DNA from 2 places in the Streptomyces sp. ATLC9 genome. Region 2 is predicted to be linked to the other one. Evidence: riboswitches for the same ligand, from Rfam matches in the RefSeq annotation. Region 2 holds a riboswitch; the other holds the start of a gene.

The links. A riboswitch is a leader RNA that binds a small molecule or an ion and turns the genes downstream of it on or off. The one in region 2 is predicted to bind glycine.
Region 1: it holds a riboswitch for glycine, as region 2 does, so the genes downstream of both, gcvT (glycine cleavage system aminomethyltransferase GcvT) here and gcvP (aminomethyl-transferring glycine dehydrogenase) in region 2, are expected to answer to the same signal.

What each region holds. Positions count from the first base shown of each region.
Region 1 covers NZ_JBXUOY010000008.1:23,169-31,094, reverse strand. The annotation lists gene AC2CJA_RS01960 (L-serine ammonia-lyase) at 1-208, opposite strand, end outside; gene glyA (serine hydroxymethyltransferase) at 385-1,653, opposite strand; gene gcvH (glycine cleavage system protein GcvH) at 1,727-2,104, opposite strand; gene gcvT (glycine cleavage system aminomethyltransferase GcvT) at 2,224-3,339, opposite strand; glycine riboswitch at 3,513-3,622, opposite strand; gene AC2CJA_RS01940 (AAA family ATPase) at 3,828-4,529, shown strand; gene AC2CJA_RS01935 (enhanced serine sensitivity protein SseB) at 4,634-5,413, shown strand; gene AC2CJA_RS01930 (enhanced serine sensitivity protein SseB C-terminal domain-containing protein) at 5,585-6,352, shown strand; gene AC2CJA_RS01925 (ABC transporter substrate-binding protein) at 6,616-7,926, shown strand, end outside.
Region 2 covers NZ_JBXUOY010000246.1:512-7,469, forward strand. The annotation lists gene gcvP (aminomethyl-transferring glycine dehydrogenase) at 1-2,841, opposite strand, end outside; glycine riboswitch at 3,022-3,119, opposite strand; gene AC2CJA_RS21280 (PRC-barrel domain-containing protein) at 3,278-3,655, shown strand; gene AC2CJA_RS21285 (DNA polymerase IV) at 3,571-5,034, opposite strand; gene AC2CJA_RS21290 (MerR family transcriptional regulator) at 5,102-5,701, opposite strand; gene AC2CJA_RS21295 (bifunctional nuclease family protein) at 5,886-6,359, opposite strand; gene ftsR (transcriptional regulator FtsR) at 6,436-6,958, opposite strand, start outside.

The sequences.
Region 1 (7,926 bases), on a different contig from region 2:
CGAGCAGCACCGCCTTGGGCGTACCGTGGCCGTGGCCGGTGGCGCCCAGCGAGCCGAACAGCTCGGCCCGCAGCGAGACGGTGCGGTCCAGTACGCCCTCCTTCCGCAGCCGGCGTGCGAACATCCCGGCCGCCCGCATCGGGCCGACGGTGTGGGAGCTGGAGGGGCCGATGCCGATGGAGAAGAGGTCGAAGACGGAGATGGCCACGGTGGCGGACTCCCTTGTCTGCTCGTGGTTCGCGGCCCGCCGGGTGCGGCGGGCGTGGGGTCCCGCGGGTGTGCGGGGCGGGGAAGCGTCGTCGGGCGGGAAACGGTGCCGGACGGTGTCGGCGGGCCGGGCGCGCCGCCGGTGGAGGCGGCGCACCCGGGTGCCGTGCCGGGGCCTTACAGGCCCGGGTACAGCGGGTGCCTGTCGGCCAGCGCCGAGACGCGGCCGGCCAGTTCCTTGGCCTCCGCCTCGTGGAACGAGGGCTTCAGGGCCTCGGCGACGACGTCCGCGACCTCGCGGAAGTCGTCGGCCGTGAAGCCGCGCGTGGCCAGCGCCGGGGTGCCGATGCGCAGGCCCGAGGTGACCATCGGCGGACGCGGGTCGTTCGGGACGGCGTTGCGGTTGACGGTGATGCCGATGGAGTGCAGGCGGTCCTCGGCCTGCCGGCCGTCCAGCTCGCTGTCGCGCAGGTCGACCAGGACCAGGTGGACGTCGGTGCCGCCCGACAGCACGGCGACGCCCGCCTCGGCCGCGTCCGGCCGCGTCAGCCGCTCGGCCAGCAGCTTCGCGCCCTCCAGGGTGCGGCGCTGGCGGTCCTTGAACTCCTCCGTCGCCGCGATCTTGAAGGAGACGGCCTTCGCCGCGATGACGTGCTCCAGCGGGCCGCCCTGCTGGCCGGGGAAGACCGCGGAGTTGATCTTCTTGGCGTGCTCCTGCTTCGACAGGATCACCCCGCCGCGCGGACCGCCCAGCGTCTTGTGGGTCGTGGTGGTGACCACGTCCGCGTACGGCACCGGGTTGGGGTGGAGACCCGCGGCCACCAGGCCGGCGAAGTGCGCCATGTCCACCATCAGCAGCGCGCCCACCTCATCGGCGATGCGGCGGAAGGCGGCGAAGTCGAGCTGCCTGGGGTACGCCGACCAGCCGGCGATGATCAGCCTGGGGCGGCGCTCCCGCGCCAGCCGCTCGACCTCCTCCATGTCGACCAGGCCGGTTTCGGCGTCGACGTGGTAGGCGGCCACGTCGTACAGTTTGCCGGAGAAGTTGATCTTCATGCCGTGGGTCAGATGGCCGCCGTGCGCCAGGTCCAGGCCCAGGATGGTGTCGCCCGGCTGCAGCAGGGCGAACATCGCCGCGGCGTTGGCCGAGGCGCCCGAGTGCGGCTGGACGTTGGCGGCCTCGGCGCCGAAGAGGGCCTTCACCCGTTCGCGGGCGATGTCCTCGATCACGTCGACGTGCTCGCAGCCGCCGTAGTAGCGGCGGCCGGGGTAGCCCTCGGCGTACTTGTTGGTGAGGACCGAGCCCTGGGCCTGGAGGGCCGCGACCGGGGCGAAGTTCTCCGAGGCGATCATCTCCAGGGTGGTCTGCTGACGGCGCAGCTCGGCGTCGACGGCTGCGGCGACGTCGGGATCGACCTCGTGCAGGGAACTGTTCAGAAGCGACATCCGGGTCTTTCCGATCGTGGTGGGCTGGCGGCGGAGGGCGGATCCGGGGCGGAGGAGGCGGGCGGGCCGCCGCTCACTCGCCGGTGAAGGCGGCGTACTCGTCGGCGGACAGCAGGTCCTCCGGCTCGTCCGTCACCCGGACCTTGAACAGCCAACCGCCCTCGTAGGGGGCGGAGTTCACCAGCGCCGGGTCGTCCACCACGTCCTGGTTGACCTCGGTGACCTCACCGGTGACCGGCGCGTACAGGTCGCTGACCGACTTGGTCGACTCCAGCTCGCCGCAGGTCTCACCCGCGGTCACCGTGTCGCCGGCCTCCGGGAGCTGCACGAAGACGACGTCGCCGAGGGCGTTCGCCGCGTGCTCGGTGATGCCGATCGTCGAGACGCCGTCCTCGGCGGCCGACAGCCACTCGTGTTCCTTGCTGTAGCGCAGTTGCTGGGGGTTGCTCATGGCGTGATTCTCCTGATCAGGGGTGTGGTGTGAGAAACGGGTCTTGCCAGGTGGGACGGGAACCCGGGCGGGTGGTGCGGGAAGGGGCGGTCGGGCGGGCGGTACGGCGGCCCGAGCCGTCAGCGCTCGCGCCGGTAGAACGGCAGCGCGACGACCTCGTAGGGCTCATGCGTACCGCGGATGTCCACCGCCACACCCTCGGTGCCCGGGGCGGCGTGGGCGGCGTCCACGTACGCCATGGCGATCGGCCTGCCCAGTGTGGGGGAGGGGGCGCCGGAGGTGACCTCGCCGATCACCGAGCCGTCCGCGCCGACCACCGCGTACCCGGCGCGCGGCACCCGGCGGCCGGCGGCGACCAGGCCGACCAGCTTGCGCGGCGGGTTCTCGGCGGCGGCCTCCAGGGCGGCGCGGCCGGTGAAGTCGCCGGGCTTGTCGAACTTCACCACGCGGCCGAGCCCGGCGTCGAAGGGGGTGGTGGAACGGGTCAGCTCGTTGCCGTACAGCGGCATGCCCGCCTCCAGCCGCAGCGTGTCGCGGCAGGACAGCCCGCACGGCACCAGGCCCGCGTCCGCGCCGGCCTCGGTCAGCGCCCGCCACAGCGTCTCGGCGTCGCCGGGCGCGACGAACAGCTCGAAGCCGTCCTCGCCGGTGTAGCCGGTGCGGGCGATCAGCGCCTCCACGCCCGCCACCGTGCCGGGCAGCCCGGCGTAGTACTTCAGGCCGCCGAGATCGGCGTCGGTGACCTTCGCCAGGACGGTGGGCGCCTGCGGTCCCTGGACGGCCAGGAGGGCGTAGGCGTCGCGGTCGTCGCGCACGGCCGCGCCGGTGAGGCCGGAGGCGTCGAGCCGCTCGGTGAGGGCGTCCAGCACCACCTGGGCGTTGGAGGCGTTGGCGACGACCAGGTACTCCTCGGCGCCCAGCCGGTAGACGATCAGGTCGTCGAGGATGCCGCCGGACTCGTCGCAGATCATGGTGTAGCGCGCCCGGCCCACGGCGACGGCGGACAGATGGCCGGCCAGGGCGCGGTCCAGCAGCTCGCCGGCCTGCGGACCGGTGACGGCGATCTCACCCATGTGGCTCAGGTCGAACAGGCCGGCGCGGGTACGCACGGCGTTGTGCTCGTCGCGCTCGCTGCCGTAGCGCAGCGGCATGTCCCAGCCGGCGAAGTCGGTCATGGTCGCGCCCAGGGCGCGGTGCACGGCGTCGAGGGCGGTACGGCGGGGGGAATCACTCATGGTGGGCAGGCTCCCGGGCGAGGTGGCGATGGCGTGCGAGGACGGTGGGAAGGACACGTCCTCCCCATCTGTCATCGGAACCTGAGAGGTTCGCCGAGAGTCGCCCGGGCGGGCCACGGCTTGCACCTTGGGTGGGGCGGCTCCCCTCGGAGCCGCCCGCTTTTCAGATCTGCCTCGTCCACACGGTATCGGGGCCTGAGAGATTCAAGGGAGGACTTGCTCCTTCGGCGCCCCGGAAACCGTCGTGACCAGCGTTTTCCGGGAACTCTCCCGTGCGGACTCGATCGGCCGGTATGCAGTTGACACGCTCATCATCGCACGCCCGGCGCGCACCACCCCCGGGCGGGCGCGAAGCCGCGCCGCCGGGCCCGCGACGAGAGGGGTGACGGGACGGGCACGGCACCGTGACACACCTGGTGAGCGGCCGTCTTGTTCACCGTCCCCCTTCTTGACACGCTCGGGGTGACGCCGCGAGCACGTGGCGCGAAATGGGGAGGGCGTATCCGGTGAGCAGCCTGGAGAGTGCTTGTACGGCACAGGGTGGAGCGCCGCCCCGGCGCAGGAGCGCGCCGCGGAAGGCAGTGCCCGCGGCGGTGCCGGCCGCCGAGCCGGGGAGCGCGGGCGGACGCGATCTGCGCGGCACGGCGCAGGTGCGGGTCCTGCGCTTCCCCGCCGGGGACCGGGTGGTCGTCTCCGGGCTGCCGGGCAGCGGCAAGTCCACCCTGATCCGCCGCGTGGTCGCCGACGGCGCGGCGGTGCGGATCGACTCCCAGGACATGCGGGAGCGCTGGGAGCGGCGGATGCCCGCCCGGCTGCCGTACGCCGTCTACCGCCCCCTGGTGAGGATCGCGCACTACCTCGCGCTGCGGCGGGCCCTGGCCTCGGACGCCGGCGTGGTGGTGCACGACTGCGGAGCCCAGGGCTGGGTGCGCCGCTGGCTGGCCCGGGACGCGCGGCGGCGCGGGCGGGCCGTGCACCTGCTGCTGCTGGACGTACCGCCCCGGGTGGCGCTGGCCGGCCAGGCGGCACGGGGGCGGGGGGTCTCGGCGTACGCCTTCGCCCGGCACCGGCGGGCGGTGCGCCGTCTGGTGGCGGACGCGGAGGCCGGGCGGCTGCACCCGGGCTGCGTCGCGTCGGTGCTGCTGGACCGGACGGCGGCAGGGGCGCTGAGCGCGGTGGAGTTCGAGTGACCCCCGCGGCCCCGCGGCCCCCGCGTCCCACGGCATCCGCACCCCGTGGAGGCGGGCGCGGCCGGCGGGCGGACGCACCCGCCCGGCGCCGATAAGGTTTTCCCATGACCATCCCGCAGCAGTACGGACCGGGGCACGGCGGCGACTGGCCCGGCAACGAGCTGGAGGAGACCCTCGCCGCCTCCCTCGGCGCCCCCGGAGCGGGCGCCCGGCTGCTGGAGGTGCTCGGGCGCAGCAGTCTGTGGGTGCCGCTGCCCGAGGGCGGCGGGCCGGCCAGCCCCAGTCTGGACCTGCCCACGATCCAGCTCGACGGGGCGCCCTACGTCCCCGTCTTCAGCTCCGAGCGGCAGTTCCGGCAGTGCGCCGGCTCGCACCTGCCCTTCGCCGTCGCGCCCGCGCGGGAGTTCGCCCGCGGCCTGCCGCCGCAGGTGGGCATCGCGGTCAACCCCGGTGGCGCCGTCGGTGTCCCCCTGCCCCCGGACGCCGTGGCCCAACTGTGCCGGGAGGGCGGGGCCGAGGGGATTCCGGGAATGGCGAGCGGCGCCCGGGTCCGGCTCTTCGAGCCCGACTGGCAGGAGGAGCCGGTGGACTTCCTGGCCGCCGCGGCCGGTGAGTTCGCGGTGCTGGCGCAGGTCCGCACCGCGCGCCGCGGCCTGGCCAGCGCCGAGGGCGACCCGCCCGCGCTGTTCGTCGGAGTGGAGCTCGACCTGCTGGACCCGCAGGCCCGTGCGGCGGCGCACGACGCGCTCGGCCGCGCGCTGGGCCGGGAGCCGGTGCGCTGGCCGGTGCAGATGGTGCTGCTGGACGCGGCCCAGGATCCGGTCGTGGACTGGATGCGCCAGTGCGTGCGGCCCTTCTACACCCGCCAGGACCGGCCGTACTGACGTCCGGGCCGCCCGGCCTCCCGTGCGGCCCTGCCCCGGGGCCCGCGCCCGGAGCGGGGCGAGTGGTCCGGACCCTGTCGGGCACGGACCGTAAGCTGGTTGGATGTCGGGACGGGACGGGACGCACGCGCGGCCCGGTGAGCGAGGACGACGCGAGAAGGGGCGGCCCACGTGAGCGCGGGTGGAAGCGTTGAGCAACTGCTGCGGCAGGTGGCGCCCGGGCGGTACGACACCTATGAAGCGCTGCTGCACGCCCTCGCCTCCGGTCAGGTGTGGATGCTGCTCTGGCACGGCCAGGCCGGCTCCCCCGACGCCCAGTACGGGAACATGGAGGTCGCCGGGCACGGCTACGCGCCCTGTGTGACCTCCGGGCACGAGCTGGCCTCCTCCGGCTGGAGCAGGGCCCACGAGGTGGTCGGCGGACGCGACGTCGCCGCCGCCCTCTTCCCCGACCGCTGGGGACTGTGGCTCAACCCGCACGCGCCCGGAGGCGGCGTCGGCATCCCCTGGCTGGACCTGCGCCGGATCGCCGGCGGACTGGAGAGGCTGCCCGCCGGGCCGCTGCGCATCGGCGAACCGACCGTGGACGTACCGAACTTCTACGCCCAACTGGTGCACAACGCCCACCGCACGCCCGCGGTGCGCACCCTGCGCCGGGCCTGGGTGCAGCCCGCTCTGGGCGCCCCGCGCCTGGTGATCGGGCTCGATCTGTACGACTTCGCGCCGCAGGCGGTGGAGTCGGTACGGGCGATGATGCGGCAGTCGGTGGCCTCGGTGCCGGAGGGACTGGCGGTCTCCACGGTGTCGATGTCGGACGAGTACGACCCGGTCGCCATGTGGCTGCGGGCCAACTCCCGGCCGTTCTTCGACCGCGACGCCCACGCCGCCGTCCCCGCGGCGGCCCCCGGACACGGCTACGGCTACCCCCGCCCCCGCTGACGCGACCTCACCGCCCGGCCCCATCCGCCCGCCCGGCCCGGGGCGGCGCGTCGGTGCGCCCGGGGCTCCCCGGCGCCGGCCCCCAGTCCACCGGAGATCGGTGGTTTCATCCGGTATCAATGCTTTGACCTGCGCCGCCGCCGTTCCGGGCACCAGGGTCTCAGGTCTATATCACCGACATGCGGACAGTTCACACCGATGGTTGGGCGCAGTACTGTTCGGGCGACCAGCAGTCAAACCGTCACCGACCCCTGAGGTGGAACATGCGAATAACCGGTTCCAGGGTCGTCCAGACGATCGCGGCGACCCTCGCGGTTGGTGTGATCGCCACTGGATGTGCCAGTGAACGAGGCGAGGAGAACGAGGGCAAGGGTGGTGACACCTTCGTCTTCGGCGCCGCCGGGGACCCGGGCTCCCTGGACCCGGCACTGGCCAGTGACGGTGAGACGTTCCGGGTCACCCGCCAGGCCTTCGAGGCGCTGATCGAGCACGAGCCGGGCGGCAGCAAGCTGGTCGGCGGCCTCGCGGAGTCGTGGGAGGCCGACGAGAGCGGTACCGAGTGGACCTTCAATCTCCGCGAGGGGGTGAAGTTCCACGACGGCGAGGAGCTGACCGCCGAGGCGGTGTGCAAGAACTACGACCACTGGTTCAACTGGACCGGCACGTACCAGGAGATCGCGGTCTCCTACTACTGGCAGAAGATCTTCGGCGGCTTCGCGGAGAACGAGAACAAGGACACGTCCGAGGCCAACTACAAGGGCTGCGAGGCGAAGGACGAGCTGACCGCCGTCATCAGCGTGCACGAGGCCACCGCCAACCTGCCCGGCGGCTTCTCGCTCCAGGCGCTGGCCATCCACTCCCCGAAGGCCATCGACGCCTACAAGGAGGAGGAGCTGAGCGGCGAGGGCGACACCATCTCCTACCCGAAGTACAGCCAGGAGGCCGGCACCGTCGCGGGCACCGGTCCCTTCAAGATCACCGAGTGGGACAAGGGCAACAAGGAAGTCACCCTCGAGCGGTTCGACGACTACTGGGGCGACAAGGCCGGCGTCGAGAAGCTGGTCTTCCGCACCATCTCCGAGGAGTCCGCGCGCCGCCAGGCGCTGCAGGCCGGCAACATCCACGGCTACGACCTGGTCGCGCCCTCGGACGTGAAGACCCTGGAGAACGAGGGCTTCCAGGTCCCGGTCCGCGGTGTGTTCAACATCTTCTACATGGGCATGTCGCAGGAGGCGAACGAGGCCCTGGAGAAGAAGGACGTCCGCCAGGCGATCACCCACGCCATCGACCGCGAGAACATCGTCAAGACGCAGCTGCCCGAGGGCGGCGTGGTGGCCACCCAGTTCATGCCGGACACCGTCGACGGCCACTCGGACGAGGTCCCCACCTACGAGTTCGACACGGACAAGGCCGAGGACCTGCTGAAGAAGGCCGGCGAGGAGAAACTGAAGGTCACCTTCTGCTACCCGACCGAGGTCACCCGCCCGTACATGCCCGCCCCGGCCGACATGTTCGAGCTGATGAAGTCCGACCTGGAGGAGGCCGGTGTCACCGTTGAGCCCAAGCCCATGAAG
Region 2 (6,958 bases):
GACGCGCCGCACCGGCGGCCAGTACTTGTCGGCCGCCGTGACACCGGCCGGGAACACCGCCTCCTCACGCCCGTAGGAGTGCTCCCACCCACCGGCGAGCTGCGCGGCGGTGTGGGGCGCGTTGCGCAACGGGTTGTCCTGCGCGTCCCACTCCCCCGAGGCGACCTTCTCGATCTCGGCCCGGATCGCGATCATCGCGTCGCAGAAGCGGTCCAGCTCCGCCAGGTCCTCGCTCTCGGTGGGCTCGATCATCAGCGTCCCCGCCACGGGGAAGGACATCGTCGGGGCGTGGAAACCGTAGTCGATCAGCCGCTTGGCCACGTCGTCGATGCTGACACCGGTGGCCTTGGTCAGCGGGCGGACATCGATGATGCACTCGTGCGCCACCAGGCCGCCCGGGCCGGTGTAGAGCACCGGGTAGTGCGGCTCCAGCCGCTTGGCCACGTAGTTGGCCCCGAGCACGGCCACCTGGGTGGCGCGGCGCAGCCCCTCGGCGCCCATCAGTCGCACGTACGCCCATGAGATCGGCAGGATGCCCGCCGAGCCCCAGGGCGCCGCCGAGATCGGCCCCACGCCCGTCCCGGGACCGGCGGCCGGCTGGAGCGGGTGGTTGGGCAGGTACGGCGCCAGGTGGGAGCGGACGGCCACCGGGCCCACGCCCGGGCCGCCGCCGCCGTGCGGGATGCAGAAGGTCTTGTGCAGGTTCAGGTGGGAGACGTCCGCGCCGAACTTCCCCGGCTTGGCCAGGCCCACCAGCGCGTTGAGGTTGGCCCCGTCCACGTAGACCTGACCGCCCGCCTCGTGCACGGCCGCACAGATGTCGGTGATGTGCTCCTCGAACACACCATGGGTGGAGGGGTAGGTGACCATCAGCACCGCCAGTTCCTCGCGGTGTCTGTCGATCTTGGCCCGCAGGTCCTCGACGTCCACGTCGCCGTTCTCGCCGGTCCCCACGACGACGACCTTCATCCCGGCCATCACGGCGCTGGCGGCGTTGGTCCCGTGCGCGGAGGAGGGGATCAGGCAGACGGTACGGCCGGCCTGGCCGTTCGCCCGGTGGTACGCCCGTACCGCCAGCAGGCCCGCCAGCTCGCCCTGGGAACCGGCGTTGGGCTGGATGGAGACCTTGTCGTAGCCGGTGACCTCGGCCAGCCGCTCCTCCAGCTCGCGGATCAGCGTCAGGTAGCCCTCGGCCTGCTCTGCGGGCGCGAAGGGGTGCAGTGCGCCGAACTCCGGCCAGGTGACCGGCTCCATCTCGGTAGTGGCGTTGAGCTTCATCGTGCACGAGCCCAGCGGGATCATGCCGCGGTCCAGCGCGTAGTCCCGGTCGGCCAGCCGGCGCAGGTAGCGCAGCATCGACGTCTCGGAACGGTGCCGGTGGAAGACCGGGTGGGTCAGGTACTCGTCGGTACGCAGCAGGGAGGCGGGCAGCACCTGGCCGGCGGCCTCGTCCAGCGCCTCGGCGTCCCCGGTCCCGGACTCCACGCCGAAGGCGCCCCACACGGCGGCGAGCTGCGCGCGTCCGGTGGTCTCGTCGCAGGCGACGCCGACGTGGTCGGCATCGGTCAGTCGCAGGTTGACCCCGGCCTCACGGGCGGCGGCGACGACCTCGGCGGCCCGGCCCGGCACCCGTGCGGTGACGGTGTCGAAGAACGTGTCGTGGACGACCTCGACACCGCCCTCGCGCAGCCCCTGGGCGAGGGCGGCGGCGTAGCGGTGGGTGCGGCGGGCGATGGCGGCCAGCCCGTCGGGGCCGTGGTGGACGGCGTACATCCCCGCCATCACGGCGAGCAGCACCTGGGCGGTGCAGATGTTGCTGGTGGCCTTCTCCCGGCGGATGTGCTGCTCCCGGGTCTGCAGGGCCAGGCGGTAGGCCCTGGCCCCGTCGGCGTCCACCGAGACGCCCACCAGCCGGCCGGGCAGGCTGCGCGCGAACTTCTCCCGCACCGCCATGAACCCGGCGTGCGGCCCGCCGAAGCCCATCGGCACGCCGAAGCGCTGGCTGGAGCCCACCGCGATGTCGGCGCCCAGCTCGCCGGGAGAGGTCAGCAGGGTCAGGGCGAGCAGGTCGGCGGCGACGGTGACGACCGCCCCCAGCCCGTGCGCCTCCTCGATCACACCACGCGGATCGCGTACGGCGCCGGAGGCCCCCGGATACTGCAGCAGCACACCGAAGACGCCGCGTTCGGCGGCCTCGGCTGGGATGCCGTCGGAGAGGTCGGCGACGACGACCTCCACTCCGGTGGGCTCGGCGCGGGTCTCGAGCACGGCGATGGTCTGCGGCAGGCAGTCGGCGTCGACCAGGAAGACTCCCTGCCTGACCTTGCCGACACGCCGGGACAGCGCCATGGCCTCGGCCGCCGCTGTGCCCTCGTCCAGCAGCGAGGCCCCGGAGGTCGGCAGCCCGGTCAGGTCGGCGACCACGGTCTGGAAGTTCAGCAGCGCCTCCAGGCGCCCTTGCGAGATCTCCGGCTGGTACGGGGTGTAGGCCGTGTACCAGGCGGGGTTCTCCATGACGTTGCGCAGGATGACCGGCGGGGTGAAGGTGCCGTGGTAGCCCAGGCCGATCATGGAGTCCAGCACCTGGTTGCGTCCCGCCAGGGAGCGCAGTTCCGCCAGGACCTCCGCCTCGCTGCGGGCCGCGGGCAGGGCCAGCGCCTCGGTGCTCCTGATCACCTCGGGTACGGCGGCGGCCGCCAGCTCGTCCAGCGATCCGTAGCCGACCTGGGCGAGCATCTTGGCCTGCTCACCGGCGTCGGGGCCGATGTGGCGCTCCTCGAAGGGAGTGCCCCGCTCCAGCTCCGCGAGGGAGGTGGCGGGAGGAGTTCGGTCTGCTGTCATCTGGAGGCCTCCTGGTCTGCGCGACCTGCGAGGGGCACCGCGGCGCGGGTGCCCCGACGGCCTCCCCCTCTGTCATCGCGACCTGAGAGCTTCACCGGTCCGCGCGCGGCCCGGTTTTCACCGTCGGTGAGGGGGGCTGCGGCGTCGTCCGTCGTGGCCCGCCCTGCTTTCCAGAGTGACCTCACCCGCGCGGTACGTGAGCCTGAGAGATTCCGGGGAGGATTTGCTCCTTCGGCGCCTCCGGTGCTTTCACCGGAGGACTCTCCCGCTCGGGGTCAACAGCCACTTCAGAGCCTACCAGCGCCCGGTGGCGCCGGCCTTGCCTCGGGCGCCACGCCCTGCACGAGTGGCCGATGCGCCGAATGTGCCGTTTCGTTGTTTGTGGCGACTGTTCGCGAGCAGGCGCCTCTTCGTGCGAGGAGTTGGAGGGACCACCGTGCAGACCGACATCGACCCGCGGAATCTGATAGGCCTCAAAGCGTTCGACCGCGCCGGACAGAAGATAGGGACCGTGGACGAGGTGTACCTCGACGATGCCACCGGCGTCCCGGAGTGGGCGGCGGTGCGCACCGGGCTCTTCAGCCGAGACGCCTTCGTCCCGCTGGGGCCCAGCGAGGTGGTGGACGGGGAGCTGAGGGTGCCGTTCGAGCGCTCCCTGGTGAAGGAGGCTCCCGACTTCGGCGTGGGCCGCCATCTCTCCCCCGAGCAGGAACTTCGGCTCTACCGCCACTACGGGCTGGGCGTGCCCGGTGCCGGCCCGCCCGCCTCCGACGAGGACATGTCGTTCGGGCGGGTCGCGGGCTCCGAGTCCTGACCGTCCCACGGCGAAAGCGGCTCGGAGGGCTCCAGCTCCGGATCGTCCACCACGAAGGTGCGCACCCGTCCCGGCGGCGACCCGGGCCGCTCGAACCGCACCGTGACCCGCCCCAGACCGCTGCCCTGCACCCAGCCCGGTCCGTACCGCGCGTGCCGTACGTCCAGACCGGGCAGCCAGTGCCGGACTGCCCCCGCTTCCGCTCCCCTCCCGCCCCGCCCGGGCCCGTCCGCCGTCATGGGCGGATCAGGGCTCGGCGGCCGGACCGTGCCGGAGAAGCCGGCGGCCCGGGCGCCGGCCTGGGCGAACAGATCTTCTTGGGTGAAGTCGGCCAGTCCGCTCACCCCGACCCCCAGCAGCCGCACCCCGGCGGTGGTGTCCACGCCCTCGACGAGCCGGGCGGCGGCCTCCCTCACCACCGCCGGGTCGTCGGTCGGGCCGCGTAGCGTCTCCGAACGGGTGAGCGTGGAGAAGTCGTAGCTGCGGACCTTGACCACCACCGTGCGTCCGGAGCGCCCCGCCGCCCGCAGTCGCGCCACGCAGCGGTCGGCGAGCCGCGCGACCTCGGCCCGGATCCTCGCACGGTCGGTGAGGTCGGTGTCGAAGGTGTCCTCGACCGAGACCGACTTGGCGTCGCGTTCGGCGACCACCGGCCGATCGTCGACCCCCTGCGCCATCGCGTACAGCGCTCCACCGTGCGCCCGGCCCAGCAGCCGCACCAGCTCCGCCTCCCCCGCCTCGGCGGTCTCGCCGACGGTGGCTATCCCCGCCCGGCGCAGGGTCTGGGCGGTGGCGGGCCCGACCCCGGGCAGCGTACGCACCGGCATCGGCGCCAGCAGCGCCCGCTCGGTGCCCGGCGGGATCACCAGCAGCCCGTCGGGCTTGGCCTGCTCCGAGGCGATCTTGGCGAGCATCTTGGACCCGGCCAGCCCCACCGAGCCGCTGAGCCCGGTGGCGGCACGGATGTCCCGGCGCAGCCGCTCACCGACCCCGCGGGCGGTGTCGGCCGACCACCGCCCCGTCTCCCCTTCCGCACCGCCGGCCTGGAGATCCACGAACGCCTCGTCCAGGCTGAGCGGCTCCACCAGCGGCGACAGCTCTCGCAACAGCCTCATCACCACCTCGCTGACCCGGCGGTAGAGCCCGAAGCGGGGAGTGAGGTATGCGGCGTTCGGGCACAGCCGACGGGCCTGAGCCATCGGCATCGCCGAGTGCACACCGAAGACCCGGGCCTCGTAGGAGGCGGTGGCGACCACCCCGCGCGGCCCGAGACCACCGACGATCACCGGCTTTCCGCGCAGACTGGGTTTGGCCGCCTGCTCCACGGCGGCGTAGAAGGCGTCCATGTCCAGATGCAGGACCGTCGGTGTCCCTCTCACACCCGTGATGCTGCCCTACGCCACTGACAGGGGCGACGGCGGACCGGCCCCCGTGTGCCGCCCCTGGTCAGCCCGCCCGGTTGCGGCGGCGCGCCAGCTCGTCGGCCGGGTTGTCCCCGGCGATCGTCTCCCCGGTGTCGACCCGCTCGGCATGCAGCTGGGACAGGGCGGCCTCGACATCCCGCCACACCACGCCGACCGCGATCCCGAAGACCCCCTGGCCGCCCTGGAGGAGATCGACGACCTCGTCGGGCGAGGAACACTCGTAGACCGTCGCGCCGTCGCTCATGAGCGTCTTCCGCTCCAGGTCCTCGCCCCCTCGCGAGCGCAGGTGCCTCACGGCCGCGCGGATGTTCTGCAGCGACACCCCGGCGTCCAGAAGCCGCTTGACGATCTTCAGTACGACAATGTCGCGGAAACTGTAGAGCCGCTGGGTGCCCGAGCCGTACGCCGGGCGGACGCCGGGCTCCACCAGGCCGGTGCGGGCCCAGTAGTCCAGCTGCCGGTAGGTGATGCCCGCGGCCGCGCACGCGGTCGGGCCCCGGTAGCCGATCTGCTCCACCGCGGCGCCCTGCGTGGTGGGGGTGGAGCGGGCCGGAGGCCGTATGGAGGATCCGCGCAACGGATACGGATCGCCCGCCGCCCTGCTGTCGCCGGTGCTTCCCACGCCGACCCTCCGTCCTTCACGTCCCGCGGATACGCCCGGGACCTGCCCAATCGACGGTAGGCAGTCGCTCGGGGTGCGTCAACGATCGCCACACTCGGCACGCCGAGTGATAATCACCCAAGGGGTGGTTTCGCGTGTCCCCGTCGCGGGAATGGGTGCCGGAATGGCCCGGTGCCGGCGGCGCTCACTGGTTGCTGGTGCCGAAGTCCTCCGGGGAGATCTGGTCGAGGAACTCGCGGAACTTCTCCACCTCGTCCTCCTGCTCGTCCGGGATGGCGATCCCGGCATCGTCCAGCACACCGTCGCTGCCGTAGATCGGTGTCCCGGTGCGCAGGGCCAGCGCTATGGCGTCGGACGGGCGTGCGCTCACCTCCACACCGCTGGCGAAGACCAGCTCTGCGTAGAAGACGCCCTCTCTGAGGTCGGTGATCCGCACAGCGGTGAGTTCCTGGCCGACCGCTTCCAGAACGTCCTTGAACAGGTCATGGGTCAGCGGGCGGGCGGGCGTCATACCCTGCTGGGCGAAGGCGATCGCTGTCGCCTCCCCCGGACCGATCCAGATGGGAAGGTACCGGTCGCCTCCCACCTCTCGCAGGAGAACGATCGGCTGGTTGGAGGGCATTTCGACCCGGACACCCACAACGTCGAGCTCGTTCACACAGCAACCCTAGGACGTGCGCGCCCCCTTTGGGTAGTCGGGCGCCCCGTGACCCGGCCCGTCAGTCGGTGCGGTGTCAGCGTGGCCGCGCCTTCAGCGCCGACTGCACCAGAGTCGCGTGCAGTCGCACGGCCAGCGTCGCCAGCTCCCGCGCGGTCGTCTCGGCGTGCGCCCTGGTCTGAGGATTGCGGTGCCGCCGCAGTGGCGCCACGACCTGTTCGACCAGCCCGGCCTCCCGCTCCGCGGAAGCCTTCACCACCCGCAGATGGCGCGGCTCCAGACCATATCGGCCCAGGTCCGCGACGATCCGGGCGACGGCGACTGCCTCGGCGTCGTACGCACCGTCCTCCCCGGGACCGAGCAAGCCGTAGGACTCCCACTCCGCCAGCTGCTCCTCCTCCGCCTCCGCGGCGGCCAGAAGCCCGGCGCGCCCCACACGCGCCGTGCGGGGGCTCCCAGCGCCGGCGGAGCCGTCCGAGTCGCGATCCCACGGGGCGACGGCCGAGGCCGGTCCACCCTCCGGCGCGTCGAAGGGATCGATGACGTCGGACGGTCTCGCCGGGCAGGGCAGGGCCACCTCCTCACCGCGGTCGAGCGCG